Regions from separate parts of the Nocardioides seonyuensis genome, predicted to be linked through region 1. Evidence: riboswitches for the same ligand, from Rfam matches in the RefSeq annotation. Region 1 holds a riboswitch; the other holds the start of a gene.
The links. Region 1 has a riboswitch for thiamine pyrophosphate ahead of EXE58_RS02990 (thiamine phosphate synthase). Riboswitches for the same ligand answer to the same signal wherever they lie in the genome.

Region 1 (14,183 bases):
GCGCGTCGCCGGGGCCATCACCTCACCGCGCACGAGCTGGGGGAGAAGCAGGCCGGAGTCGTCACCCGGGCGCAATTGAGCCGTGCGGGTCTGAGCCCAGCCGCGATCGCGGCCAACATCACGGCGAACCGGTGGCGCCCGCTGGGGGTGCACTCGATCGTGCTTCACTGCGGCCCGCTGGACGAGAGAGCCAAGCACTGGTCGGCAGTGCTGGAGGCGGGTCCGCGTGCCTACGTCGACGGAGCGTCGTCCTTGGTGCTCGGCGGGCTCAAGCATTTCGACGCCACGCCACTGCGCGTCACCGTGCCGCGCGGTGCGCGCGTGCGACACCGGGGCGCAAGCGTCGACATCAGGCAGACGAGGCGGTGGAACGAGGACGACATCGACCGGGAGGACGTCCCCCGCTCCCGCACTCCGGTCGCCGCCGTTCGAGCAGCCCTGTGGGCGAGATCCGACCGGCAGGCAGATCTCGTCCTGACGATGACCGTCCAACAGAAGCTGGCGACCCCCGGCGAGATCGCGGCGGCGCTGCTCGCCGTGCGGCGAGACCGTCGTCGTACGCGCATCGACTCGCTGCTCCTGGACCTGGCAGGAGGTGTGGGGTCTCTGGGAGAGCTCGACGTCCTGCGGGGCTGCCGAGAACGAGGGCTCCCCGAGCCTGACCTCCAAGCGCTCAGGCGGACATCGGCCCGGACCTACTACCTGGACTTCCGATGGAGCTGGTTCAGGGTGTGCCTCGAGGTCGACGGGATCCAGCACGGCTGGGTCCAGAACGCGATCGCTGATGCACTGCGACACAACACCATCGCGCTTGAGGGCGACATCGTGCTCCGACTCCCGGTGCTCGGACTGAAGGCATGTCCAGACGACTTCTTCGCACAGGTCGAGCAGGCGCTGGTCTCGCGCGGATGGAGGGCGCCGACGTCATACGGCGTGGGGACGTCATACGCGAGTCGACCGATGGGTCCACCAGCGTATGACGTCCGGGGCTAGCCGACCGAGCGGACGCGGATCCCGCTCAACGGCACCGTCGTGGTGCCGGCGGGGTCGGTGAAGAAGTCGTTGCCCTTGTCGTCGACGACGATGAAGGCGGGGAAGTCCTCCACCTCGATCTTCCACACCGCCTCCATGCCGAGCTCCTCGTACTCCAGCACCGAGACCGACTTGATGCAGTCCTGGGCGAGCCGGGCGGCGGGCCCGCCGATGGAGCCGAGGTAGAAGCCGCCGTGGGCGTGGCACGCGTCGGTGACCTGCTTGCTGCGGTTGCCCTTGGCGAGCATCACCATCGAGCCGCCGGCCGCCTGGAACTGCTCGACGTAGGAGTCCATGCGACCGGCCGTCGTCGGGCCGAACGAGCCGGAGGCCATCCCGTCGGGCGTCTTGGCCGGTCCGGCGTAGTAGACCGGGTGGTCCTTGAGGTAGGACGGCATCTCCTCGCCGGCGTCGAGGCGCTCCTTGATCTTGGCGTGGGCGATGTCGCGCGCGACCACGAGCGGGCCGGTCAGCGAGAGGCGGGTCTTGACCGGGTGCCTGGAGAGCTCGGCCAGGATCTCGGGCATCGGGCGGCGCAGGTCGATCGGCACGACCTCACCGCCGGCGATGTCGTGCGCCATGCCGGCGTCGGGCATGTACTGCGCCGGGTCGGTCTCGAGCTGCTCGAGGAAGACCCCCTCGGGGGTGATCTTGCCGAGTGCCTGACGGTCGGCCGAGCACGACACCGCGATCGCCACCGGGCAGGAGGCGCCGTGGCGGGGGAGGCGCACGACCCGTACGTCGTGGCAGAAGTACTTGCCACCGAACTGCGCGCCGATGCCGAAGGACTGCGTCAGCTCGAAGACCTCCTCCTCGAGCGCGGTGTCGCGGATGCCGTGGGCGCTCATCGACCCCTCGGTGGGCAGGTCGTCGAGGTAGTGCGCGGACGCGAGCTTCGCGGTCTTGAGCGCGAACTCCGCGCTGGTGCCGCCGATGACGACGGCGAGGTGGTAGGGCGGGCACGCGGCGGTGCCGAGCGAGCGGATCTTCTCGTCGAGGAACTGCATCAGCCGCGTCGGGTTGAGGACGGCCTTGGTCTCCTGGAAGAGGAACGACTTGTTGGCGGACCCGCCGCCCTTGGCCATGAAGAGGAACTTGTACTCGGGCACGTCCTGGGCCGGCGTGGAGTAGAGCTCGATCTGCGCCGGCAGGTTGGTGCCGGTGTTCTTCTCCTCGAAGGTCGTCAGCGGAGCGAGCTGGGAGTAGCGCAGGTTGAGGCGCGTGTAGGCGTCGTAGACGCCCTGGCTGATGGCCTCGCCGTCGTCACCGCCGGTGAGGACGCCCTCGGACTTCTTGCCCATCACGATCGCGGTGCCGGTGTCCTGGCACATCGGGAGCACTCCGCCGGCGGAGATGTTGACGTTCTTGAGCAGGTCGAGCGCGACGAAGCGGTCGTTGCCGGACGCCTCGGGGTCGTCGATGATCCTGCGCAGCTGGGCGAGGTGGCCGGGCCGCAGGTAGTGGCTGATGTCGTGCATCGCCTCGGCCGTCAGGCGCCGGATCGCCTCGGGGTCCACGCGCAGGAAGGTGCGCCCCTCGGCCTCGAAGGTGCTCACGCCCTCGCTCGTCACGAGGCGGTACGGCGTCTGCTCGGCGCCGTTGGAGCCAGCGGTCGGGAGCAGCTCGGAGTAGTGGAACTCGGGGCCGGTGGGGGCTGGCGTGGAGGCAGTGGGAGGTGCGACGGTCACGCCGGGATGCTACGCCCGCCAGTGGGAGACCAGGGCCTTGAGGTCAGCAGCGAGCTCCTGCTGCAGCTTGGGCCCGAACGTGACCCGGTGGACCCCCATGGCCTGAAGCTCCTCCAAGGGGCCGACCACCGAGCCGATGCGCGGGTTGGCGATGACGTTGACCGGGCCGGAGAGCTCGTCGAGGAGCGTGCGCAGGGTCTCGACGTCGGGGACTCCCACGGGGTAGACGCACCTCGCCCCGGCGTCCTCGCACGCCTTCAGCCTGGTGATCGCCTCGGCGACCGGGTCCTCGAACTCCGCCTTGCGGAGGAAGACGTCGGTGCGGGCGTTGATGACCACGTCGACCCCGGCGCCGTCAGCTGCCTGCCGCAGCCCGCCGATGTAGTCGGCGTGCTCGGCGACCGAGCGCATCCGCCCGCCCTCTGAGTGGACGGTGTCCTCGACGTTGAGGCCGACCGCCCCGGCCTCGAGCATCCGCTCGACCAGCTCGGCGGGGGCCACGCCGTAGCCCGCCTCGAGGTCGGCGGTGACGGGAACGTCGGGCACGGCGCCGCAGATGCGGCGCACGCCGTCGAGGGCGTCGTCGAGCGACATGTCCTCCTTGTCGCCCTGCCCGCGCGAGTCGGCCAAGGGGTGGCTCCCGATGCTCAGGGCAGGGAAGTCGGCCTCGGCGACGGCCCTTGCGGACCAGGCGTCCCAGACGTTGGGGAGGACCAGTGTGCGGCCGGTGTGGTGGAGGTCGAGCAGGGTGCGGGCGAGGCTGGTGAGGTCCATGCCTCCGAGGTTGCCACGCCGGCGCACGCCTGTGTAGGGGGAAGTGGGCCGGCATAGATGCGGCGGCCGGGGCGTTGTCACGGCATGACCTCCCGCGACTCCGTCCTCGACAGCGTGGTCATCGGCGCCGGTCAGGCCGGCCTGGCGGCGTCCTTCCATCTCCTGCGACGCGGTGTCGACCACGTCGTGCTCGACGCCGACCGGCGTCCCGGCGGCGCCTGGCAGCACCGGTGGGACTCGCTCACCATGGAGGACGTGCACGGCGTCGCCGACCTGCCGGCGACCCCTGCCCCGGGCCGCTCGCCGGCCCCGGCCAACGTCGTGGTGCCCGCCTACTTCGCGGACTACGAGAGCCGCCACGCGCTGCCGGTGCTGCGTCCGGTGCGCGTCGACCGGGTCGAGAGCGACGGTGACCTGCTCGTCGTACGCGCCGGCGACCGCGAGTGGCGCACTCGCACCCTCGTGAACGCGACCGGGACCTGGACGCGCCCGTTCGTCCCGCACTACCCGGGCATCGGGTCGTTCAAGGGCGAGCAGTTCCACACCGCGCACTACCCGGGTGCGGACCACCTCAGGGGCAAGCGCGTGCTGGTGGTCGGTGGTGGGGCTTCGGCCGTGCAGTTCCTCGGTGAGCTGGCACCTGTGACCAGCACCCTGTGGGTGACGCGTCAGCCGCCGCTGTGGCGCGAGGACGACTTCGACCGCGAGGCCGGCCTGGCCGCCGTGACCCTCGTCGCGGAGCGCGTACGACGCGGGCTGCCGCCGGCAAGCGTCGTCAGCGTCACCGGCCTGGCGCTGCGGGAGCAGGAACAGCGTGCCGCCGAGCTCGGAGCCTACGAGCGGCGACCCATGTTCGCGGCGATCGAGCCCGACGGCGTGCGCTGGGCGGATGGTGCCTTCGAGCCCGTCGACGTGATCCTCTGGGCCACCGGCTTCCGTGCCGCCGTCGACCACCTCGCCCCGCTGGGCCTGCGATCCTCCGGTGGGGGCATCGCCCTCGAGCCGGTGCCGGGCAACGTCCAGGCTGCGACCACCGCCGTCCTCGACCCCCGCGTCCAGCTCGTCGGCTACGGCCCGTCGGCGAGCACCATCGGCGCCAGTCGTGCCGGGAGAGCGGCGGCCAGCGCCGTCGTGGCTCTGCTACGGTCGTCGGCGTCCCCACGGGAGTCCGCGGCAGCGGGCTGAGAGGGAGCTGATACCGCTCCGACCGTCGTACCTGATCCGGGTCATGCCGGCGAAGGAAGTGAGCTCTGATGGTTGACCGCACGCCCAGCCTGCCCCGCCTGTTCTGCCTCGTCTCTGCGGCCGACGACCTCGCCCTGCTCGAGGACATGGCGAGCGTCGGTGTCGACGGCTTCCAGGTGCGCGACAAGGCCGCGACGACCCGAGAGCTCGTCGAGCTGACGCGGATCGTCCTCGCTGCGGTGCGGCCGAGTGGTGCCGTGGTGGTCGTCGACGACCGGCTCGACGTCGCGTTGGCGACGGGCGCCGACGGCGTCCACCTCGGGGCCGAGGACCTCGCCGTCACCGACGCCCGCCGGCTCGCGCCGGACCTGGTGGTCGGGGCGACCTGCAGGGACGCGGCGGCCGTGCGCAGGGCGGCCGCGGAGGGCGCGACCTACGCCGGGTTCGGGCCGGTCTTCGAGACCGCCAGCAAGGACTCGCTCCCGTCGCCGCTCGGCCTGGACGCGATCACGGCAGCCGCGGGGGTGCTGCCGCTGGTCGCCATCGGCGGGATCACGGTCGCCGGCGCGAGCAGGGCACGGCGCGCGGGAGCCCACGGAGTGGCCGTGATCGGCGCAGCCTGGCGACAACCCGACCCCGTCGCAGCAGCGAAGGAGCTCGTCGCGGCGGTGTGCTGATGCGCATCCACGTGATCGGCGGCGGGATCATCGGCCTGGCCTGCGCCCATGAGCTCTCGCTGCGCGGGCACCACGTCGTCGTGGTGGACCCGTCGCCGGGCACGGGCGCCAGCCACGCCGCCGCCGGGATGCTCTCGCCGGCCGGGGAGGCCTGGCACGGCGAGGCCTCGACGTGGGAGCTGGGGGTGCGCAGCGCGGCGCTGTGGCCGTCGTACGCCGCCGCCCTCGGCGTCACGCTGCGCCAGACCGGCACGCTGCTGGTCGGCCACGACGCCGGGGACGCCCAGCTCGTGCGGCGTCAGGGAGACCTGTTGGCGGGCCTCGGGGTCGAGGCCGAGGCGCTCGACCCGCGCGAGCTGCGGCTGAAGGAGCCGACCCTGGGGCGGGCGAGCGCCGGGCTGCTGCTGCCCGGCGACCACGCCGTGGACCCGAGGGAGGTGGTGGCGGCCCTGATGCGGCTGGTGCGCCTGGTGCCTGAACGCCCGGGGGAGTCGCCCGACGCCACGGTGATCGCGACCGGCAGCCGGCTACCGGCGCCGTACGACACCCTGGTCCGCGGAGTGCGCGGCGAGATCCTGCGGGCCCGCTGCGACGACCCCCCGCGGCACGTCGTGCGTGGCTGGGTGCGCGGAGAGGCGGTCTACGTCGTTCCTCGGCCCGACGGCGAGGTCGTCATCGGCGCCACGGTCGAGGAGCACGCCGCACCCCCGGTGGTGACCCTCGGCGGCGTCGAACGGCTGCTGCGGGCCGCGCGCGTGCTCGTGCCCTCGTTGGACCGGGCCGAGCTGCGCGAGGCGATCGCCCGGGACCGGCCGGCCACGCCGGACCACCTGCCGCTCGTCGGCCAGGTGGAGGACCGCGTCTGGTTGGCCGCCGGGCACTTCCGGCACGGCGTCCTGCTCGCCCCGCTGACCGCGCAGCTGCTCGCGGACTCGATCGAGCACGGCCGGGTCGAGCCGGCCGTGGACCCATGTCGCCTGCTCCGACCAGGAAGGACCGCGTGATGAGGCTCAGAGTCAACGGTCAGGAGACCGACGCCGCCGCGGCCACGCTCGGCGAGCTGCTCGGGCCGCTGCCCCATGGCAGCGCCGTCGCGGTGAACGGCCACGTCGTGCCGCGCGCCGGCGTGAGCGGGCACCCGATCGTGGACGGGGACGATGTCGAGGTCGTGACGGCGGTGGCGGGCGGATGAGCGGCCTCGTCATCGCAGGCATCCGGCTGTCCTCGCGGCTCTTCCTCGGCACGGGCGGGCTGCCGCGACCGAGCCTCCTGGAGCCCGTGCTCGATGCTGCGGAGCCGGCCCTGGTGACGGTGAGCATGCGTCGTACCTCCTCGGACGCGCCGGGCAGCGTCCTCGACGTGCTCGAGCGGCGTGGGATCCCGGTGCTGCCCAACACCGCGGGCTGCCTCTCAGCCCGCGAGGCGGTGCTCACCGCCGAGCTGGCGCGCGAGGCGCTGCAGACCGACTGGGTCAAGCTGGAGGTGGTCGGAGACGAGGCGAGCCTGCTGCCGGATGCGGTGGAGCTCATCGAGGCAGCCGGCATGCTGGTCTCGCGGGGCTTCACGGTGCTGCCCTACACGACGGCCGACCCGGTGCTGGCTCGCCGTCTCGCCGACCTGGGCTGCGCGGCCGTGATGCCGCTGGGCGCACCGATCGGGTCCGGGCTCGGCGTGCTGAGCCCCCACGACATCGAGGCGGTCGTCGCTGCCGTCGACGTCCCGGTCGTCCTCGATGCCGGCATCGGCACCGCGTCCGACGCTGTGCTGGCGATGGAGCTGGGCTGCTCCGCGGTGCTGGCCGCGAGCGCGGTCACGCGGGCCGAGGACCCGGTCGCCATGGCCCGTGCCCTGCGGCTCGCCGTGCACGCCGGCGAGCTCTCCCACGGGGCCGGACGCATCCCACGACGCGCGGCAGCCCGGTCCGCGAGTCCCCTCGAGGGGAGGGTCGGATGAGCGGCCCCGATGGACAGCGGTTCATTCACGTGCATGAACAGCCGGAGGTCACGTCGCTCCCACTGCCGCGAGTCGTGCTGGTGACCGACCGCTCCCTGCTGCCCCCCGGGCGGGGACTGCTGGCAACCGTGCGCGAGTGCACCGCCGCCGGCCTGCGGGCCGTCGTGGTCCGTGAGCACGACCTCTCCGTGCACGCCCGGGCACTGCTCCTGCGCGACCTCGCCCGCATCGACGGGCTCATGGTCATCTCTTCGCGCAGCCCCTGCCTCACCGCGCACGGGCTCCACCTCGCCGCGCACCAGCCGGCTCCCCGCTCTGGTCGCTGGGGCCGCTCCTGCCACTCGCGGCAGGATGTCGCACGCGCGGCCGGCGAGGGCGCTGCGTGGGCGACCCTGTCGCCGTACGCTCCCAGCAGGAGCAAGCCCGGTCGCCCGCCCCTGCCCGCCGACTCGTGGGCGGGTCACCCGGTCCCGGTCCTCGCGCTGGCCGGCGTCGACGCCACCAACGCCCGAGCGGCGATCGAGGCGGGCGCGCACGGCGTTGCCGTCATGGGTGCGGTGATGAGAGCCGATGACCCTGCCTCGGTGGTGGCTCAGTTGCTGGGGGAGGTCGGATGAGCACGCCCCCGGTGGTGCTGGCCGTGGCCGGCACCGACAGCGGAGGGGCAGCCGGCCTGGCCGCGGACGTGGCCACGATCGGTCACCTGGGCTGCCACGCAGCGTGCGTCGTCACCGCTGTCACCGCCCAGGACACGGCAGGAGTGCATGCGGTCCACGCGGTGCCCGCCCACCTCGTCGCTGCCCAGGTGGAGGCGGTCGTGGGCGACCTCCCCGTCGCTGCCGTGAAGACCGGGATGCTGGGCTCGCCCGAGGTTGTCGAGACGGTCGCGCACCGCCTGGGGGACCTGCCCCTCGTGGTCGACCCGGTGCTGGTGGCGACCAGCGGAGCGGTGCTCGGCGACGCCTCGGTGGTCCGTGCCTACGTCGAGCACCTGCTCCCGGTCGCGACGGTCGCGACGCCCAACCTCGACGAGGCGCGCGCGCTGACGGGTCGCGACGATCCACCCGGCGAGCTGGCAGCACGCCTCGCCGACCTGGGCTGCGTCGTCGTGCTGACCGGAGGCGGCGCTGCCGGCACGTGCACGGACTGGCTGTGCGTGCCCGGCGGACACCCTGAGCCACTGCGGCACCCCGCCGTCGCGACGACCGCCGACCACGGGACGGGCTGCACCTTCAGCAGCGCGCTGGCCGCGCGGCTCGCGCTCGGCGACGCGGTGCACGACGCCGCCCGGCGCGCGGCGTCGTACGTCGTCACCCAGCTCACGACCAGCAGCACCTGGGACCTCGGCCGCGGCCGAGGACCCATCGCCCACACCTCAGGAGGAGCACCATGACCGTCCACCCCCGCCCCGTCAGCCCCCACGTCGTCAGCCCCGCACACCAGCGAGTGCTGACCGGTGACCGCGAAGTCCCCGTCACTCGGGTGACGCTGACGAACGGCGAGACCTTCGACCGCTACTGCACCAGCGGGCCCGGCTCCGACCCCGAGCTCGGGCTCGCGCCCCGGCGCTCCGGGTGGATCGAGGAGCGGGGTGACACCGAGGTCTACGGCGGCCGCGCGACGCAGCTCCTCGACGACGGACGCGGCGCCCTGCGACGAGGGCGCCCGCGCGAGGAGTGGCGCGGCGAGCAGCGTCCACCTCGACGGGCGTTGCCCGGCCGCACGGTCACCCAGATGGCCTACGCCCGACGTGGCCTGGTCACCCCGGAGATGGAGTACGTCGCCGCGCGCGAGGGCTGCGAGGTCGAGCTCGTCCGCAGCGAGATCGCTGCCGGGCGCGCCATCATCCCGGCCAACGTCAACCACCCCGAGCTGGAGCCGATGATCATCGGGCGGCGCTTCCTGGTGAAGGTCAACGCCAACATCGGCAACAGCGCGGTCACCTCGTCGGTCGCCGAGGAGGTCGACAAGCTCACCTGGGCGGTGACGTGGGGAGCCGACACCGTCATGGACCTCTCGACCGGCGACGACATCCACACCACGAGGGAGTGGATCGTGCGCAACAGCCCCGTGCCGATCGGCACCGTCCCGATCTACCAGGCGCTGGAGAAGGTGGACGGGGAGGCCGACAAGCTCACCTGGGAGATCTTCCGCGACACCGTCGTCGAGCAGTGCGAGCAGGGCGTGGACTACATGACCATCCACGCGGGCGTGCTGCTCCGCCACGTCCCACTCACGGCGGAGCGGGTCACGGGGATCGTCTCGCGGGGCGGCTCGATCATGGCCGGGTGGTGCCTGGCCCACCACGAGGAGAACTTCCTCCACACCCACTTCGACGAGCTGTGCGAGATCTTCGCGCAGTACGACGTCAGCTTCAGCCTCGGCGACGGCCTGCGTCCCGGCTCGGTCGCCGACGCCAACGACGCTGCGCAGCTCGCCGAGCTGCGGACCCTGGCCGAGCTCACCGAACGGGCCTGGGCCCACGACGTGCAGGTGATGGTGGAGGGGCCGGGCCACGTGCCGCTCAACCTCGTGGAGGAGAACGTCCGCCTCCAGCAGGAGTGGTGCCACGGCGCGCCGTTCTACACGCTCGGCCCGCTCGTGACCGACATCGCGCCGGGCTACGACCACATCACCTCGGCGATCGGTGCAGCCACGATCGCGATGCACGGGACGGCGATGCTCTGCTACGTCACGCCCAAGGAGCACCTCGGCCTGCCCAACCGGGACGACGTGAAGACGGGAGTCATCACCTACAAGCTCGCCGCCCACGCAGCCGACGTCGCCAAGGGCCACCCGGGTGCCCGGGACTGGGACGACGCGCTGTCCCGGGCGCGCTTCGAGTTCCGGTGGCACGACCAGTTCGCACTCTCCCTGGACCCCCACACCGCCGAGTCCTTCCACGACGAGACCCTGCCGGCCGAGGCGGCCAAGACCGCGCACTTCTGCTCGATGTGCGGCCCGAAGTTCTGCTCGATGCGCATCAGCCAGGACGTCCGCGAGCGGTTCAGGGAGAAGTCCGCGGAGTTCGTGGAGCTCGGCGGAACGGTGTACGTCGACGCCGCGGCCGACTGAGGCGTCGTACGCCGCTCGGCCGGTTGGAGCCCTGAGGGTGGCGGCACATGACATGCCCGCCGCGAAGGTGGCGGCATACAACGTCCGAAACGTGAACTGAGCCGTCGTACGCCGCCAGGGTGGAGAGCCCGTTGTCATCTGCCGCCAGGGTGGATACAGCGAACCGCGTGGACACCCTAGGCTCGCTTCCGTGCGGATTCGCCTCGTCGTCACCGACCTCGACGGCACCCTGCTCCGCGACGACCTCAGCGTGAGTCCTCGGACCCGCGCGGCGCTCGACGGGGTGCGCAAGGCGGGAGTGCGCGTCGTACCCGTCACCGCGCGGCAGCCGATCGGCGTTCGCCACATCGCCGAGGACGCAGGTTTCGAGGACTGGGCGATCTGCAGCAACGGCAGCCTCGGCGTCCACCTGGGCACGGGTGAGCAGCTGTGGGAGACCCACCTCGCGGTGCAGGCCCAGCAAGCCCTCGTGAAGGCGCTCGTCACGGCGGTCCCGGGGGTGCTGTGCGCGAGCGTCCGCGACGGCGGCGACAAGTTCGTCGCGCAGGAGGGCTACAGCTCGATCGCGACGTACGACGACCACAAGCGCGACGTGACCACGATGGGAAACCATCCCGTGGCCGACGTGCTCGCCGAGCCCAGCCTGAAGCTCATCCTGCGCCATCCGGAGATCGGTGCCGAGGACCTCCGTCTGCGCCTCGACGAGCTGGGCCTGGGGGGCTTCTCCGTCACCTCGTCGGGTGCGCCCTTCCTGGAGGTGATGAGCGAGGGCATCACGAAGGCCTGGGGCGTGGCGCGGCTCTGCTCGCTCCTTGGGATCGAGCCCCGCGAGGTGATGGCTTTCGGTGACGCGCTCAACGACGTCGAGATGCTCACCTGGGCTGGGCGCGGAGTGGCCGTCGCCAATGCACACCCGGGGACGCGCGCGGTCGCCGACGAGGTGACCGCCAGCAACATGGACGATGGAGTGGCGCAGGCGCTCGAGCTGCTCGTGGAGCAGCAGGGCCACTGACGTCTGTCACAGGCGAGCGATGCGCAGACTCGTCTAGGCTGGTTGCATGGGGGAGATCGAGAACCGTCCGACCGGTCCCGCACAGATGCGCATCTCCGACGCCGACCGCCAGAAGGTCGCCGAGGTGCTGCGTGACGCTGCCGGTGAGGGGCGCATCGACCTCGACGAGCTCGACGAGCGGCTCGAGGCCACCTGGGCGGCCAAGACGTACGCCGACCTGGTCCCCATCACGGTGGACCTGCAGGTTGCCGGGCACTCGCCCGTCCCCGCCGCGCAAGCACCGGTGGGCCCCGTCACCGGCCACGCGTCGTCGATCGCGATCATGGGCGACTGCAAGCGGCGAGGCGTCTGGCAGGTGCCGGAGAGCCACTCCGCCTTCTCCTTGATGGGCAGCGTCACCCTCGACCTGCGTGAAGCCGTCATGACGAGCCACCACACCCTGATCAACGCCAGCGCTGTGATGGGTGACGTCAAGATCATCGTCCCGGCCCACTTCCACGTCGTCGTCGACGGGACGCCGATCATGGGCGACTACGGGCAGGGCAAGGACAAGGCCCCCGCGCAGGTGAGTCCCGACTCACCGACCGTGCGCGTGCGCGGAGTGGCTCTGATGGGGTCGGTGCAGGTGCAGCGGCAGCCGCCGCGGGGCACGCCGAAGAAGTTCCTCGGCTCCTACTGAGGCGGTCGGCCGCGCCCTACTGGGTCGTCTTGGCGTCCCCGGCGGCTCCGGCGGGCTGTACGGCGTCCTGCTTCTCCCCGGCCTGCTCCGCCTTCGCCATGGCGTTGTCGCCCGGCACGGTCCCGGCCTTGTCGGGGTCCATGGTGAGGTTCTCGCCGGTGGCGGGGTCGAAGAGGTGGATCTTGCGCGCGTCGACCCAGATCTTGGCCTGGTCGCCCTCCTTGATCTGGCTGGCGCCGTCGAGCGAGACGACCAGCTGGGTGCGCAGTGACTCACCATCGAGGTCGCGCTCGAGCTGCTGTAGCTGCTTGGTGACCTCGGGCGGCGCCTCGAACGGGATGTAGGCGTAGGCCTCGTTGCCGAGCCACTCCACCACGTCGACGGTGGTGTCGAAGGTGGCCTCGTCGGCCGGGTTGTCCACGACGCTGGCGTCCTCGAAGTGGTCGGGACGGATGCCCGCGATCAGCAGGCCCTTGCCCTGCGCCCGCTCGGCCTTCTCGGCCGGGATCTTCACGGTGCCGAACGGCAGCTCGACGCTGTCTCCCTTGACGGTGGCAGGCAGGAAGTTCATCGGAGGCGACCCGATGAACCCGGCCACGAACAGGTTGCAGGGGTTCTCGTAGAGCTCACGCGGAGTGGCGAGCTGCTGGAGCACGCCACGCTTGAGGACGGCGACCCGGTCGCCCAGCGTCATCGCCTCGGTCTGGTCGTGGGTGACGTAGACCGTGGTGATGCCGAGCTTCTTCTGCAGGCGCGAGATCTCGGTGCGCATCTGCCCGCGGAGCTTGGCGTCGAGGTTGGAGAGCGGCTCGTCGAAGAGGAACGCCTCAGCGTCGCGCACGATCGCGCGACCCATGGCGACCCGCTGTCGCTGGCCGCCCGACAGGTTGCCCGGCTTGCGCTCGAGGTGCTCGTCGAGCTCGAGCGTCTTGGACGCCTCGCGCACCTTCTGGTCGACCTCGGAGTCCGAGGCGCCCGCCAACCGGAGCGGGAACGCGATGTTCTCGTAGACGCTGAGGTGGGGGTAGAGCGCGTAGTTCTGGAAGACCATCGCGAGGTTGCGGTCGCGTGGGGCGAGGTCGTTGACCTTCTTGCCACCGATGACCATGTCGCCGCTGGTGATGTCCTCCAGGCCGACGATCATCCGCAGGAGGGTGGACTTCCCGCAGCCCGAGGGCCCGACGAGGATCAGGAACTCCCCGTCTGCGACGTCGATGCTGACGTCGTTGACGGCAGGGAAGCCGTCGCCGTACTGCTTGACGATGTTCTTCATCTCGATGGCAGCCATGGCAATCAACCCTTCACTGCGCCGGAGGTGAGGCCGGCGACGATCTTTCGCTGGAACAACAAGACGACGATGATGATCGGAATCGTGGAGATCACCGCTGCGGCCGCGAGCAGCGAGGCCGGGCGGTTGAACGGATCGGCACCCACGAAGAACGCCAGCGATGCCGGGATCGGTCGCGCAGCCTCGGTGGAGGTGAGCGAGATGCCGAAGACGAAGTCGTTCCACGCGAAGAAGAAGGTCAGGATCGCCGCGGTGAACACGCCCGGTGCGGCCAGCGGGACGATCACCTTGCGGAACGCCTGCCAGGAGGTGGCGCCGTCGACCTGGGCGGCCTGCTCCATCTCCCACGGGATCTCCCTGAAGAACGCCGAGAGGGTCCAGATGGCCAGCGGCAGGGTGAAGCTCATGTAGGGGATGATCAGCCCGATCCACGTGTCGTAGATCCCGAACGTGCGCCACATGTCGAACAGCGGGCCCACCAGGGACACGACCGGGAACATCGCGATGACCAGGGCGAGCGAGAGCACGAGCTTCTTGCCCTTGAACTCCAGTCGGGCGATCGCGTAGGCGGCCAGCGTGGCGACGATGACCGAGAGCAGCGTCGCGATCAGGCTGATCCCGATCGAGTTGAGGATCGCTCGCGGGAAGTAGTCGTAGAGGGGGTCGGTCAGGACCTTGTCGTAGTTGGCCCAGCCGGCATTGGTGCCCTCACCGGGGAGGAAACCGGGGTTGCCGGCGGTGATCGACTCCTCTGACTTGAACGACAGCGAGATGATCCACACGACCGGCAGCAGGCACCAGACCAGGATGAGCAGCACCC
Region 2 (14,183 bases), 540 kb from region 1:
GGCGCTGTGGGCCGACCCCGACTCCTGGCTCGAGGGGGACACCACCCTCACCGTGGGTGCTCGCAACCTCGACGCCATCCACACGCCGGGCCACACGCAGGGCCACTACGTGTTCGCCGACACCGCCGAGGGACTGCTGTTCTCGGGCGACCACGTGCTGCCGACGATCACCCCCTCGATCGGCTTCGAGCCGGCACTGGCCGAGCAGCCGCTGGGCGACTTCATGGCGTCCCTGGCGCGGATGCGCGACCTTCCGGACCTCAGGCTGCTCCCGGCCCACGGCCCGGTCGCCGACTCCACCCACGCCCGCGTCGACGAGCTGCTCGACCACCACGAGGAACGGCTGGCGCTGAGCCTGGCAGCCGTCGACGGCGGTGCGCGCTCGGCCTACGAGGTGGCCGGCGAGCTGCCCTGGACCCGCCACGAGCGCCGGCTGCCCGAGCTCGACGTGTTCAACGCCGCCATGGCGACGATGGAGACCCGGGCACACCTCGAGCTGCTCCGCGCCCGCGGCCAGGTGGCGACGAACGACGTCGACGGCGTCGTGCACTACGTGTCGGCCTAGGAGCTGGCTGGCTGGGGCTCCTCGGGCTGGGGCTGCTCAGGCTGCGGCTCCTCCACCGCGTCCCGGGGCCGGGTGCCGCGTGGCAGCACCGAGCCGATCAGCACGCCCACCAGGAGCGCGAGCCCGAACCGGAACCACGGGAACCCTCCAGAGGCGGCCGCTTCGGTCCCCTCCTCCACCTCCATGCCGAACTGGCCCGCGGCGATGTCCTCACCGTCGGCCCGGAAGGCCAGCCGGATCATGTAGGGCCCCGAGAGGGGATAAGTGAAGGTCGCCCTCGATTCGCGCGTGGGCAGCATCTCGAGGGTCTCCTCGTGGAGGAGGGTCTCCCCGCGCAGGGTGAGGTCGCTCCGGGTGCCCTGCACGTGCACCTCGAACACGACCTCGTCGTAGGTGAGCTGGGAGCCGTCCTGGTCGAGGAGCCGGACGTTGTGCTCGATGTCCACGCCAGCAGCCGGGGTGTCGGTGTTGAGGGTGAGGAGGAGCGCGTGCGTGCCGGTGCGGTAGGTCAGCTCGTTGTAGCGCGCAGGAGGAAGAGCGTCGTCGGAGAGGGCAGGCGCAGGACAGCCGAGCACGAGGAGCCCGAGCAGAGTGGTCAACAACCCTCGGGTGACGTGGCTCGCCCTGGGCGCCTTGCCGGTCATGGAGCGAAAGTAGCGGCCGAACGTGCCGCGGGACGGGCGTCTCAATCCGTGCGCGGACCACCGGTCCGGCGCGTCATCGGGACATGCGCGACGCCGTCCTCGACGAACTCCGGCCCCGACACCTCGAAGCCGTACGCCTCGTAGAACGCCGTCAGACCCGTCTGGGCGTCGAGACGCACCTCGCGCCCCGCGCAGCGCGCGACCGCCTCGTCCATGAGCAGCCGGGCCAGCCCGCGACCGCGCGCCTGTGCAGCGACGACGACGCGACCGATCCGCCACGCGTCACCGTCGTCGACCAGCCGCAGGCAGCCGACCAACGTGCCCTCCTCCTCGAGGAGCACGTGCCGCGTCGCCGGCTCGAGGTCGCGGCCGTCCAGGTCGGGATAGGGAGAGCCCTGCTCCACGACGAACACCTGCTGCCGCAGCCGCCACAGGTCGTACGACAGCCGGGTGTCCAGGTCGTCGAAGCCCACGACGCGGGTGGTGGGCCTCACCGGAGGAACTCCACCACCTGGTCGAAGGCGCGACGCGCCTCGGGGATGAACGGCATCAGCCCGTAGACGTGGATGAGGTCTGGCTCCTCGATCGCGGTGAGGTCCCAGCCGGCCTCCGCGGCCCGTCGGACGAGCAGCCGGCACCCGGGGGCGAGCAGGTCGCGCGTGCCGTAGAGCATCAGGGTCGGGGGCAGGCCCGACAGGTCGGCGAGCGCCGGGGAGACCTCCGGCCGCCCGAGGTCCTCGGGGGACCCGGCCCACCAGTCGGCGTAGGCGGTGACCTTGCTGAGGAACAGCCACGGGTCGACGGCGTCGGCCTCCACCGTCTCCGGCGTCGAGGTCGTCAGGTCGACCCAGGGCGCGTGCAGGACCAGCCGGGTCGGCTGGTCGAGCCCGCGGTCGCGCAGGGAGAGCGCCATGGCCAGCGCCAGACCACCCCCGGCGGAGTCGCCGGCCAGGACGAGGTCGCCCTCGGACGCCTTCCGTGCGGCGTCCTCGACGAGCGCGTCGTGGCTGTCGCGCCAGGTGTGCGCAGGGGCCAGCGGGTAGTCCGGCATCACGATCCGCGCGCCCACGGCATCGGCCAGTCGCGTCGCGTAGCGCACGTGGAACGGGTCGGTCGGGGCCATGAAGCCGCCGCCGTGCACGTAGTAGAGCGTGCGGGACCAGGGACGGTTGCGCGGGGTCAGGACGTGGGAGGGGAACCCGAGGTCCTCGGTCGTGACCGACCAGCGCGAGCCGAACCGCGGCACCAGCCGGGTCGGCAGGGAGCGGTCGAGGCCGGCGTGCCACTCCTCGACCCGCGCGCGCTCCGCGGGCTCGGAGTCGAGCTCTCCGCTCCCGCGCAGCCTGGGGATCAGCACGGCCAGGGCGTCGTGACGTCTGCTCGGCATGAGCGGATCGTATGGCCCCCACCCCTCTGCGCTGCGCGCGGCAGTACGCTGGCCGGACACAGACAGGGGAGCACGAGCAGTCGTGCTGAGAGTGCGGACCAGCCGCAGACCCTCCGAACCTGATCCGGCTAGCACCGGCGATAGGGAGTCCAGATGAACCACGTGCGCATGCGCGCCGTCGCAGCGGTCCTGCTCACCACCTCGTTGGGCGCCTGCAGCCTGATGGGCACCGAGGACGACGGCACGGCCACGGAGTCGCCGGCCACCAGCAGCGGCGAGACGACGAGCGAGGCCGCCGGCACCGTCGTGCTGGTCACGCACGAGTCGTTCAGCCTGCCCAAGAAGCTCGTCAAGGCGTTCGAGGAGGAGACCGGTTACGACCTCGAGGTCCGCGCGGCCGGCGACGCGGGCACGCTTGCCACCAAGCTCAGCCTGACGGCCGACAACCCGATCGGCGACGCTGCCTTCGGTGTCGACAACACGTTCGCGTCGAGGCCCATCGAGGCGGGCGCGTTCGCGGCCTTCGAGCCGGAGCTGCCCGAGGGTGCCGAGGAGTACGCGCTCGAGGAGGGCGCCGACAGGCTCACCCCGATCGACAACGCCAGCGTCTGCGTCAACATCGACAAGGCGTGGTTCGCCGCCCAGGGCATCGAGCCGCCGCAGACGCTGGAAGACCTCGCCGACCCGGCGTTCAAGGACCTCTTCGTGACGCCGGGAGCCACGACCAGCAGCCCCGGAATGGCGTTCTTCCTCGCCACCCTGGCTGCCTTCGGCGAGTCGTGGCGCGACTACTGGACCCAGCTCCTCGACAACGGCACCAAGGTCGTCGACGGGTGGGAGGACGCCTACTACGGCGACTTCACGGCCGGCAGCGACAAGGGCACCCGCCCGATCGTGGTGTCGTACGACTCCTCCCCGGCCTTCACGGTCGAGGGCGGCGAGTCCACGACGGCAGCGCTGCTCGACACCTGCTTCCGCCAGGTGGAGTACGCCGGCGTGCTCGAGGGGGCCGACAACCCCGACGGGGCGGAGGCGCTGATCGAGTGGATGCTCACCGACGAGGTGCAGAGCGCGCTGCCCGAGTCGATGTACGTCTTCCCCGTCAGCGAGTCCGCGACCGTCCCCGAGGACTGGGCGAAGTTCGCCGTGCAGCCGGCGCACCCCTACGAGGTCGCGCCGGGATCGATCGCCGAGAACCGCGAGCAGTGGCTGACCGAGTGGACCGACGTCATCACGCGATGACATGAGACGCATCATCGGCCTGCTGGCCCTGGCCGCCGCGCCGGTGGCGGTGCTGGGCGTGCTGTTCGTGCTCCCGGTCACCGGCATGGTGGCCGAGGGGTTCTGGGTCGACGGCGACTTCGACCCCCGCGGGGTGCTCGACGTGCTGGCCAGGCCGCGGGTGCACCGGGTGGCGTGGTTCACGCTCTGGTCCTCGGGGGCTGCCACGCTGCTGTCCGTCCTGCTCGGGCTCCCCCTGGCCTTCGCGCTGCACCGACTGGCGCTGCCCGGCCGAGGTGCGATCCGGGCTGCGCTGCTGGTGCCCTTCGTCCTGCCGACCGTCGTGGTCGGCGTCGCGTTCCGCCAGCTGCTGGGCGAGGGTGGCCTGCTGGGCTTCCTCGGCCTCGACGGCACTCCCGTCGCGATCGTCGCCGGGCTGGTGTTCTTCAACGTCGCCGTCGTGGTCCGCGCAGTCGGCGCAGCCTGGGAGTCGCTCGACCCGCGCCCGGCAGAAGCCGCGGCGGCGCTTGGGGCAAGCCCGGTGCAGGTGCTGCGCACCGTGACGCTCCCCGCGCTCCGGCCGGCGATCGTCGGTGCGGCCAGCATCGTCTTCCTCTTCTGCGCCACGGCCTTCGGCATCGTCCTGACCCTGGGCGGGGTGCGGTACGCCACGGTGGAGACCGAGATCTACCTACTCACCACCACGGTCTTCGACCTGCAGGCCGCGGCTGCGCTGTCGGTGCTGCAACTCGTCGTCGTGGTCGGGCTCCTCGCGGTCTCCGCCAGGCTGCGGTTCGTCCCCGACGCCACGACCCAGCGCACCACCGCCCGGCCGCGCCGCATCCGTCCTGGGGACTGGCCGGTCCTGCTCTTCACCGCTGCCCTGCTCGCCATCCTGGCCCTGCCGATCGTCGGACTGGTCGCCGGCTCGTTCCAGGTCGACGGAGCCTGGAGCTTGGCCAACTACCGCGCGCTCGGCGGTGACGGTGAGAGCCGGGACGGCACGGGGGCCCTGCTCGTCCCGGTCACGACGGCGCTCGGGGTGAGCCTGCGGACCGCGGTCGACGCGACCTGGATGGCCCTGGCGATGGGCCTGGCTGTCTCCCTCATCGTGACGCGGCGCTCGCACACGCCGGCCGAGCGACGGGTGCGCTCGGTGCTCGACGGCTTCTTCATGCTGCCGCTCGGGGTCAGCGCGGTGACCCTCGGCTTCGGCTTCCTGATCACCCTCGACCGGCCCCCGGTCGACCTGCGCGACTCCGCGCTGCTGGTGCCGATGGCGCAGGCCCTCGTCGCGCTGCCGCTCGTCGTACGCACCATCGCCCCGGTCCTTGCCGGCATCGACGACCGGCAGAGACAGGCAGCGGCGTCGCTCGGCGCGCCCCCGTGGCGGGCCCTGCTGACCGTCGACCTGCCGGTGGTGTGGAAGCCGCTGCTGGCTGCGAGCGGGTTCGCGTTCGCCGCGTCGCTGGGAGAGTTCGGCGCCACCTCCTTCCTCGCCCGTGACGACAACCCGACCGTGCCCGTGGTGATCTTCCGCCTGCTCGGCCACCCCGGCGAGATGAACTACGGCATGGCCCTCGCGGCTTCGGTGGTGCTGGCGACCACGACCGCGGTGGTGATGCTGGCCGTCGAGCGGCTGCGCGTCCCCTCCGTAGGCTCCTTCTGATGCTGACCCTGCGCGACGTCTCGGTGAAGTACGGCGACGCCCTCGCCGTCGACGACGTGAGCCTCGACCTGCCCGCCGGCGACGTCCTCGCCGTGCTCGGGCCCTCGGGGTGCGGCAAGTCCACGCTGCTGCGCGCGGTCGCCGGCCTCGAGCCCTTGACCAGCGGCGGATCGATCGAGCTCGACGGCCGCGACCTCGCGGGCGTGCCCACCCACCGTCGCGGCTTCGCGCTGATGTTCCAGGACGGCCAGCTCTTCGTCCACCTGACCGTCGCGCGCAACGTCGCCTACGCGCTCAGGCTCCGCCGCACCCCTGCCGCCCGGGTGCGCGGCCGGGTGGCAGAGCTGCTGGAGCTCGTCGGCCTGCAGGGCTACGACGACCGCCACCCGGGCACCCTGTCGGGAGGCGAGCGACAGCGCGTCGCCCTGGCCCGAGCCCTGGCCGTCGAGCCCAGCCTGCTGCTGCTCGACGAGCCGCTCTCGGCGCTGGACCGCTCGCTGCGCGAGCACCTCGCCGGCGAGCTCCGCGAGATCCTCGTCGCCGCCCGCACCACCGCGCTGCTGGTCACCCACGACCACGAGGAGGCGTTCGCGCTGGCCGACCGGCTGGCTGTCATGAGGGCCGGCCGGGTCGTGCAGTCGGGCGGGATCGACGAGGTGTGGCGGGCGCCGGTCGACGAGGAGACCGCGCTGTTCCTCGGCTACGCCCGGGTGCTCCGTGGGTCGGCGGCTCGGCAGCTGCTCGCTGCCGCGGGGACGGAGGTGCCCGGGCAGTCCGACGCCGCCGCGGTCGCCGTACGCCGGTCCGCTCTTGTCGTCGACGCCTCCGGACCGCTCCACGGCTCCGTCCTCTCGGCGCGGGTGACGCCCGAGCAGGTGCGCCTGGTGGTGGACGTCGAGGGACTGGGCGCGCTCGACGCGGTGGCGGCGCTGGGCAGCCGCGTGGCCGCCGGTGACGACACCCGCTTGCGGGTGGATGTGACGAGGCTCGCGATCGTCTCCGATCGTCGTGGCGCTTGACCCGTCCCTAGACTGACCCGCGTGTATCGACCGGCCTACGCTCTGCTGATCGGGACGGCCGCGCTGATGGGCGTGCTCGCCCTGATCGCATCCATCTCCCTGGACCGTCCGCTGGTCGACCCCGAGGGCTTCCTCGGCCCCTCCTGGCTCCGGCTGCCGCTGCTCGTCTTCGGGGCGTTCCTGCTCGACATCCTGCCCCGCACGCTGTGGGCCTCGCGGTTCCGGGTGAAGGACATGCCGGCCGTCGCCACCGAGCGCATCCGGACCCACTGGGACCGCGAGCGGATCACCCTGGTGGTGCTCGGGCTCGTGTGCTTCTACGTGACCTACGTCTGCTACCGCAACCTCAAGTCGTTCCTGCCGTTCATCATGGGCGAGGACAAGTACGACCGTGAGCTGCACCTGATCGACCGGGCGCTGTTCTTCGGCAACGAGCCCGCCACGGTCCTCCACGAGATCTTCGGCACCGGCATCTCCGCGCACGTGCTGTCCTCGATCTACCTGTGGTTCCTGCCCCTGGTGCCCCTGGCGCTGGCAGCGTGGCTGGTGTGGTCGCGCAACATCACCTTCGGCTACTGGTTCGCCACCTCCCAGTGCATCGCCTGGTCGCTCGGCACCGCCTCCTACTACGCCCTCCCGACGCTCGGCCCCGGCTTCCAGTACTCCTACCTCTACACCGACCTCCCCGAGACCGGGACGAGTGCCCTGATGGAGGGGCTCTTCTACGGCCGCAAGGGAGTGCTCCGCGACGGGGTCGAGGGAGCCGTGCAGTCGGTGGCGGGGTTCGCGTCCCTCCACGTCGCCATCACCCTGCTCGTGGCCCTGATGGTGCAGTACACCCTCCGCAACCGCTGGATCCACTGGATCTTCTGGATCAACTTCGCCATCACCGTCGTCGCCACCCTCTACTTCGGCTGGCACTACATCGCCGACGACTTCGCCGGCGTGGTCATCGCGCTGGTCGCGTTCTGGGTGGGCGGTCTGGCAAGTGGTCAGAAGTTCGACCGGCACGGACTCTCCTCACATCCCACCTCGACGACCTCCCAGGTGCCCGTCGAGGTCGACTGAGCGTCGTACGACCTCGCTCTCGCCCCTCCCCGCCTCGCTAGCCGGGGATTCCAATGGACGCGCTGGCGAATTACAAGGTTGTAGTTCGTCAAGCCGACACGCCGGTGGCCGGTGAAAAAGTTGAGAAAAGTGTTCCCCTTGTGACGAATGAGCACTAGCGTGCCGAGAGTTGCCTGCGTGATTGGGAAGTCATGAGGCAGCTCCGAGACGTCTGAGCAAGGGGAAACTTCGTGCGAGCACTGCCGCAGCGACCACGCGGGGGCCCCGTGCGCTCCTGGCGTACGACACCGCTTCCGGGCGCGCGCTCCGCCGCGACGGCCGTGCTGAGCGTGTCGCTCGTGCTCGCAGGAGGCCTCGGCTCGGCGTTCGCCGACGAGCCGGAGGACAGCTCCACGGTCCCGAGCGAGGCAGACGTCGCCGCGGCCCAGGACGACGCCCATGCGAAGGCGCGCGACGTCGCCGCCGTCCAGGCGGACCTGGTGAGGGCATCGATCGCACTCGACGAGGCCGGCATCACCGCCGCCCAGGCGGCCGAGGCCTACAACGGCGCGCTCTGGCAGGCCGACGAGGCTCGCAGGTCGGCGCGCGCGGCCGCAGCGTCGGCACGCGACGCGGACCGCGAGCTGGAGCAGCGGCGCGAGCTCTACGCCCGGACGGTGGTCGCCGACTACGAGGGCGGGGCACAGGTCCAGGGCCTGACTGCGCTCGTCGCCTCCGACGGCATCGACGCACTGCTCGACCGCACCGTCACGATGGGCAATACCTCCGAGGCGCTGGACAGCCAGTACGACGCCTTCGCCGCCGCCACCGCCCTCGCAGAGGTCGCCGTCACCCGCGCCGACGATGCGCTGACCCGCGCGCGGGAGGCCGAGCAGCAGGCGGTCGCTGCTCGTGACGCTGCTGCGGCTGCCGAAGCAGCCGCCGGCGCCGAGGCCGCCACGATCGCACGCACCAGGAAGGCGCTGATCGCAGAGCTCGCCGAGCTCCAGGGCATCAGCGTGAGCCTGGCCGCCGAGCGTCAGTCCGCCCTGGAGGAGGCAGCCGCCGAGGCTGCGGCCGCGGCCGCCGCGAAGCAGGCGGAGGAGGCGGCCAGGCAGGCCGAGGAGGAGCGGAAGGCTGCCGAGAAGGCGGCCCAGGAGGCGGCGGAGAAGGCCGCCCAGGAGGAGCGCGAGCGGCAGGAGCAGGCGAAGAAGGAGAAGGAGAAGGAGGCCACGACGGTCGCCACCCCGACCGCCACCCCCACCTCCAAGCCGACCCCGACCCCCACCCCCACGTCCAAGCCGACCCCCACCGCCACGGCCACACCGACCGCGACGCCCACTGCGACGCCGACCACGACGACGCCCGCCCCGGTCGCTCCCGTCAACCCGGTCGCGCCCGTCACGCCGCCCCCGGCGACCACCCCGCCGCCCGCCAGTGGAGGCGCAGCGGCCGCCATCGCCTTCGCCCGGTCCCAGATCGGCAAGCCCTACAAGTACGGCGCCAGCGGTCCCGGGTCCTGGGACTGCTCGGGCCTGACCTCGGCGGCCTGGGCGGCCGGCGGGAAGTCGCTGCCGCACTACTCCGTGGCGCAGTACACCGGCTCCACCGCGATCACCTCGAGCGACCTCCTGCCCGGCGACCTCGTGTTCTGGGGTTCGTCGAGCAAGTCGTCCTCGATCTACCACGTCGCGATCTACGTCGGCGACGGCAGGATCGTCCACGCCCCGCGCACCGGACGCGACGTCACCGAGGAGTCGATGTACGCCTGGCGCGCCCCCGACTTCTTCGCCCGCCCCTGACGACGTTCGCTGGTTGAGGAAGGACTTCGTCCTTCCTCAACCACCGGGGGGAGCGCGTCCTTCGTCAACCGGCGGGTGGCGGGGCGACCTTGGTGGCGAACCGCGCGGCCAGCTCGGCCGGGTCCAGGCGACCGTCGAGGATCTGACGCGTCGGCCAGGCCGAGGTGTCCAGGCCGGACAGCTGCTCGAAGACGGCGAGGTCGGTTGAGTAGAGCTGGGCCAGGCCCGACAGGTCCGCCGCCGTGGGCGGCGTGCCGGGGATGACGTCCGCGCCGGCGTGCCAGTTCTTCAGGGGTGGGACGCGCTCGAAGCGAGGCAGCCCGAGATGATCGGTCGTGGCGTTCACGGCCGCCGGGAAGTCCGCGAGCATCGACCGCATCTCGAGCAGCAGCCACTGCTCGCGGTCGAAGAGCCGGAAGCCGCGGGTGAGCTGCTCGCCGTAGAACCCCCGGGCCAGGCCGGTCATGTGCCGCCACCGCATGGTCCGCACCTCGGTGGCCGGAGGCACCTCATCGGGCAGCGAAGTGTGCGGCCACTCGGTGAGGAAGCCGGGCCAGTCGGGCCAGGCGAGGTTGCGCGAGCGGAGCATGACCCAGTGGGAGAAGAGTCGCTCAAGCGGGTCGCGGAACACCGCGACCAGCGGCATGGCCGGGTCGTAGGCGCGCATCCGCTCGAGTGCGTGCGGCCAGTAGAGGTAGGTCGGCGTGGCGTCGCCGACCATGCGGTGGACCGGGGAGCGGCGCGGAGCGGTGTAGTCGCGCTCGTAGTCCGGCCACGACCAGTCGTAGTCCTCCTCGTCGAAGAAGTGCGCCTCCTTGGTGGGCGGCTGGCACACGAGCCGGTGCTGGTTCAGCGTCACCGCAAGGGTCGAGGTCCCGCCCTTCTGCACGCCGACGATCGCGTAGTTGTAGGGCATCTGCCCCTCTGCCGGCGGAGTCATCGCGGCGAACCTAGCACCGCCCGGACGGCTGGTGGATCGGGTTAGGTTTGGCCCATGTCCACCGCAGAGGTCCCCGTGACGTCAGACGACCAGGCCGAGCACGCCGACTCCCCGGGCTACACCCAGCCCGTCGTCGACGTCGAGGCGCTGGGCCTTCTCCTCGACGGGAGGTACCACGAGATCCGACAGCTGGTGCGTGACAACCTCGCCGAGCACGCCGGGATCCTCGTCGACGCCGAAGAGCTGAGCCGCGCCGACTTCCGCGAGCGCGTCAAGGACGTCGTGGTCCAGATGGCCGGGACCGGGCAGACCGGCATGGGCTTCCCCGAGGAGTACGGCGGCGGTGCCGACATCGGCGCGTCCGTCGCCGCCTTCGAGACGATGGGCTTCGGCGACCTCTCGGTCCTGGTCAAGATCGGCGTGCAGTTCGGCCTGTTCGGCGGCGCGATCCTGCAGCTCGGCACCAAGCGCCACCACGACGCCCACCTTCGCGACCTGATCTCAGGCCGCACGATGGGGTGCTTCGCCATGACGGAGTTCGGCCACGGCTCCAACGTGCAGGCTCTCGGGACGACGGCGACCTACGACGCCGACACCCAGGAGTTCGTGATCCACACGCCTGACGACGCCAGCCGCAAGGACTACATCGGCAACTCCGCCGTCCACGGCGAGCTGGCCGTGGTGTTCGCGCAGCTGGAGGTGGCGGGGGAGAGCCACGGCGTCCACGCGCTCGTCGTACCCCTCCGCAAGGACGGCCAGGTCGTCGACGGTGTCCGGATCGAGGACTGCGGCCGCAAGATGGGGCTCAACGGCGTCGACAACGGCCACATCTGGTTCGACCAGGTCCGCGTCCCGCGCGAGGCCTTGCTCAACCAGTTCGCCGACGTCACGCCCGAGGGGGTCTACGAGTCGGCGATCGAGAACCCCAACCGGCGGTTCTTCACCATGCTCGGCACCCTCGTGCAAGGCCGGGTGTGCGTCGGGGGAGCGGCGATCAACGCCGCCAAGGTCGCACTCGCCATCGCCGTCCGCTACGCCGACCGGCGGCGCCAGTTCGAGGCGTCGACCGACGGCGAGGAGACGCTGCTGCTCGACTACGGCATGCACCAGCGCCGCTTGTTCCCGCTGCTGGCCCGCACCTACGCCCTGCACTTCGCCCAGGACGTCGTCTCGCAGCAGCTGCACGACGTCTTCTCGGGTCCGGGCCCGAACGAGGCCGGAGGCGAGAGCGAGCAGGAGCGGCGCAAGCTCGAGGCCCGGGCCGCCGGCACCAAGGCGCTCGGCACGTGGCACGCCACCGAGACGATCCAGGAGTGTCGCGAGGCGTGCGGCGGGGCCGGCTACATCAGTGAGAACCGCTTCGACGCGCTCAAGGCCGACACTGACGTCTTCACCACCTTCGAAGGTGACAACCACGTGCTGCTGCAGCTGGTGGCCAAGGGGCTGCTCACCGACTACTCCTCCGAGTTCGAGGACATGGACCAGTTCGGGATGGTCCGGTTCGTCGCGGGGATCGCCGTCGAGACCGTGGTCGAGCGCACTGCGGTCCACAAGCTGTTCCAGTCGCTGCGCGACCTGCTGCCCGGCGGTGACCAGTGGGACCAGGAGGCGGGGCTGCTCGATCCCAACTACCAGCTCGCGATGCTGCGCTTCCGCGAGGAGCACATGCTCGCCGGTGTCGCCAGGCGGCTCAAGCGCGGCATCGACGAGGGCCTCAACCCCGGCGACGTCTTCTCCCGCGTCCAGGACCACGTGATCGCGACCGCTCGCGCCCACACCGAGCGGTTGGTGCTCGAGGCGTTCGTCGCGAGGGCGGCGGAGCTCGAGGACGGCGACCTCAAGGTCGCGCTCAACCTGCTGTGCGACCTCTACGCCCTCACCACGATCGAGACCGACCGGGGCTGGTTCATGGAGCACGGCCGGCTCTCCTCGGCCCGCTCCAAGGCGATCAGCCGCGAGGTCAACGACCTCTGCCGCAAGATCCGCCCGATCGCGGTCGACCTCGTGGACGCGTTCGGGGTACCGCCCGAGATGCTGCGGGCCGCCGACCTGGTGGGCGGTCCCGGCCGGGACGCTGTCTCGTGACCTCCCCCCTCTACGTCGTCCTGGGCGCCGGGCCCGGCCTCGGGCTGGCGACGGCACGCAGGTTCGGGCGCGAGGGGTACGACGTCGTGCTCGTGGGGCGGAGCGCCGAGCAGATGGCGCCCCTCGCCGAGACGCTCGCGTCCGAGGGAGTCTCCGCCGACGCGGAGGGGGTCGACCTCACCGACGAGGCGGCGGTCCGCGCGCTCATGGTCGACATCGGGAGCCGCCACGGCCGCATCGACGTGCTCCACTTCAACCCGAGTGCGTGGCGTGAGGCCGACGTCCTCCACCTGACGCCGGACGAGCTCTTCGAGGACCTCGCCCTGGGCGTCGCGCCGCTCCTGCCGGCGTTGCAGGCAGCGATCGACTTCATGCCCCCAGGGGGCCGGGTGCTCGTTACGGGCAGCATGGCCGCCGAGAGGCCATCGCCCGCGGCGCCCAGCCTCGGTGTCCAGAAGGCCGCCGTGCGCAATCTCGTCACGAGCGTCGACGCGACGCTCGCCGAGCGCGGTGTGCGGGCAGTGGCGGTCCAGGTCAACGGCGCCCTCGCCAAGGAGGGGCCCTTCGCGCCGCCGGCGGTCGCTCAGGCGCTGTACGCCGCCGCCACTCGGCCCCAGGAGGGCTGGACGCCCCACGTCGGCTACGACGGCGACGGGTCATGAGGTTCCCGCTGGTCGGCGGATGGGACCAGGATCCTGCCTGGGCGAAGGTCTACCCGCTGCTCGTCGAGCATCCGGTACTGGGGGCGCCGCTGTGGAGGCTCGGGCTGGACAGCGACATCGCTCTGCTCTACCGCGCCGCCGAGGAGATCGGCGAGCTGCCTGCTGGAGCGCGGGTGCTCGACGTGCCCGTGGGTGGCGGCGTCGCCCTGCGCGGCCTGCGCCCCGGCGGCGGGCTCGACTACGTCGCCGCCGACATCTCGCCCACGATGCTCCGACGAGCCGAGGCAGCCGCCCGCAGGCACGACGTCGCCGACCAGGTGACCACCGCCCTGGCCGACGTCGGGGACCTGCCTTTCGCCGACGGCTCGTTCGACATGGTGGTCTCCTTCACCGGGCTGCACGTCTTCCCCGACCCGCGCCGAGCGATCCACGAGATGGTGCGGGTGCTCGCTCGCGGTGGCGTGCTCACCGGCAGCGCCCTGTTCTCCGGTGACTTCCGGGGCCTCCAGCGGCGCTACGCCCTCGTGCACGCATTCGGCCGGATGAGCCAGGTGCTCGGACCGATGTGCACGGCGGCCGAGGCGCGGGCCTGGCTCCTCGAGGCGGGTGCGGACGAGGTCCACCTGGAGATGAGCGGCGGCCTCGGCTACTTCCGCGCCACCAAGGACTGACTCTCCTCGGGTCCGCCTGTCACAGATCTGCACCGGCCGGTGTCTCCATGGCATGACCAGCAGATTCAGAGTCCCCAAGGCAGAGCTGAGCGGCGGCTACGGCGCCGCCCTCAGGACGATCGCGAAGCGGATGTGGGGCGAGGTGCCCGACAACGCCTACGTGCTCTTCCACAACAAGCCGGTGATGAGGGCGACCTTCTCCCACGAGCAGAAGGTCGCGAGGTGGAAGCAGCTCGACCCTGACCTGAAGACCTACGCCGTGATGGCCAGTGCGGGAGTCATCGGGTGCTCGTGGTGCCTCGACTTCGGCTACTTCATGGCCCGCGAGGACGGCCTCGACCTGGCCAAGGTGCGGGAGGTGCCGCGCTGGCGTGAGTCAGCGGTCTTCACCGACCTCGAGCGCGAGGTGATGGAGTACGCCGAGGCGATGACCGCGACCCCGCCCACCGTCACCGACGAGATGGTCGCCCG

Region 2: another riboswitch for thiamine pyrophosphate. It lies ahead of EXE58_RS05630 (thiamine ABC transporter substrate-binding protein); the one in region 1 lies ahead of EXE58_RS02990 (thiamine phosphate synthase).

What each region holds. Positions count from the first base shown of each region.
Region 1 is NZ_CP038436.1:592,236-606,418, reverse strand. It holds gene EXE58_RS03010 (hypothetical protein) at 1-993, shown strand, start outside; gene EXE58_RS03005 (fumarate hydratase) at 990-2,720, opposite strand; gene EXE58_RS03000 (isocitrate lyase/PEP mutase family protein) at 2,730-3,494, opposite strand; gene EXE58_RS02995 (NAD(P)-binding domain-containing protein) at 3,579-4,679, shown strand; TPP riboswitch at 4,645-4,754, shown strand; gene EXE58_RS02990 (thiamine phosphate synthase) at 4,748-5,356, shown strand; gene EXE58_RS02985 (FAD-dependent oxidoreductase) at 5,356-6,360, shown strand; gene thiS (sulfur carrier protein ThiS) at 6,360-6,548, shown strand; gene EXE58_RS02975 (thiazole synthase) at 6,545-7,309, shown strand; gene EXE58_RS02970 (thiamine phosphate synthase) at 7,339-7,926, shown strand; gene thiD (bifunctional hydroxymethylpyrimidine kinase/phosphomethylpyrimidine kinase) at 7,923-8,702, shown strand; gene thiC (phosphomethylpyrimidine synthase ThiC) at 8,699-10,384, shown strand; gene EXE58_RS02955 (HAD family hydrolase) at 10,575-11,396, shown strand; gene EXE58_RS02950 (DUF1707 SHOCT-like domain-containing protein) at 11,443-12,075, shown strand; gene EXE58_RS02945 (ABC transporter ATP-binding protein) at 12,092-13,363, opposite strand; gene EXE58_RS02940 (carbohydrate ABC transporter permease) at 13,369-14,183, opposite strand, start outside.
Region 2 is NZ_CP038436.1:1,129,504-1,143,686, reverse strand. It holds gene EXE58_RS05650 (MBL fold metallo-hydrolase) at 1-565, shown strand, start outside; gene EXE58_RS05645 (hypothetical protein) at 562-1,209, opposite strand; gene EXE58_RS05640 (GNAT family N-acetyltransferase) at 1,251-1,703, opposite strand; gene EXE58_RS05635 (alpha/beta hydrolase) at 1,700-2,596, opposite strand; TPP riboswitch at 2,651-2,760, shown strand; gene EXE58_RS05630 (thiamine ABC transporter substrate-binding protein) at 2,750-3,838, shown strand; gene EXE58_RS05625 (ABC transporter permease) at 3,840-5,486, shown strand; gene EXE58_RS05620 (ABC transporter ATP-binding protein) at 5,486-6,505, shown strand; gene EXE58_RS05615 (phosphatase PAP2 family protein) at 6,527-7,573, shown strand; gene EXE58_RS05610 (C40 family peptidase) at 7,804-9,354, shown strand; gene EXE58_RS05605 (sulfotransferase domain-containing protein) at 9,419-10,294, opposite strand; gene EXE58_RS05600 (acyl-CoA dehydrogenase family protein) at 10,349-12,379, shown strand; gene EXE58_RS05595 (SDR family NAD(P)-dependent oxidoreductase) at 12,376-13,041, shown strand; gene EXE58_RS05590 (class I SAM-dependent methyltransferase) at 13,038-13,712, shown strand; gene EXE58_RS05585 (carboxymuconolactone decarboxylase family protein) at 13,765-14,183, shown strand, end outside.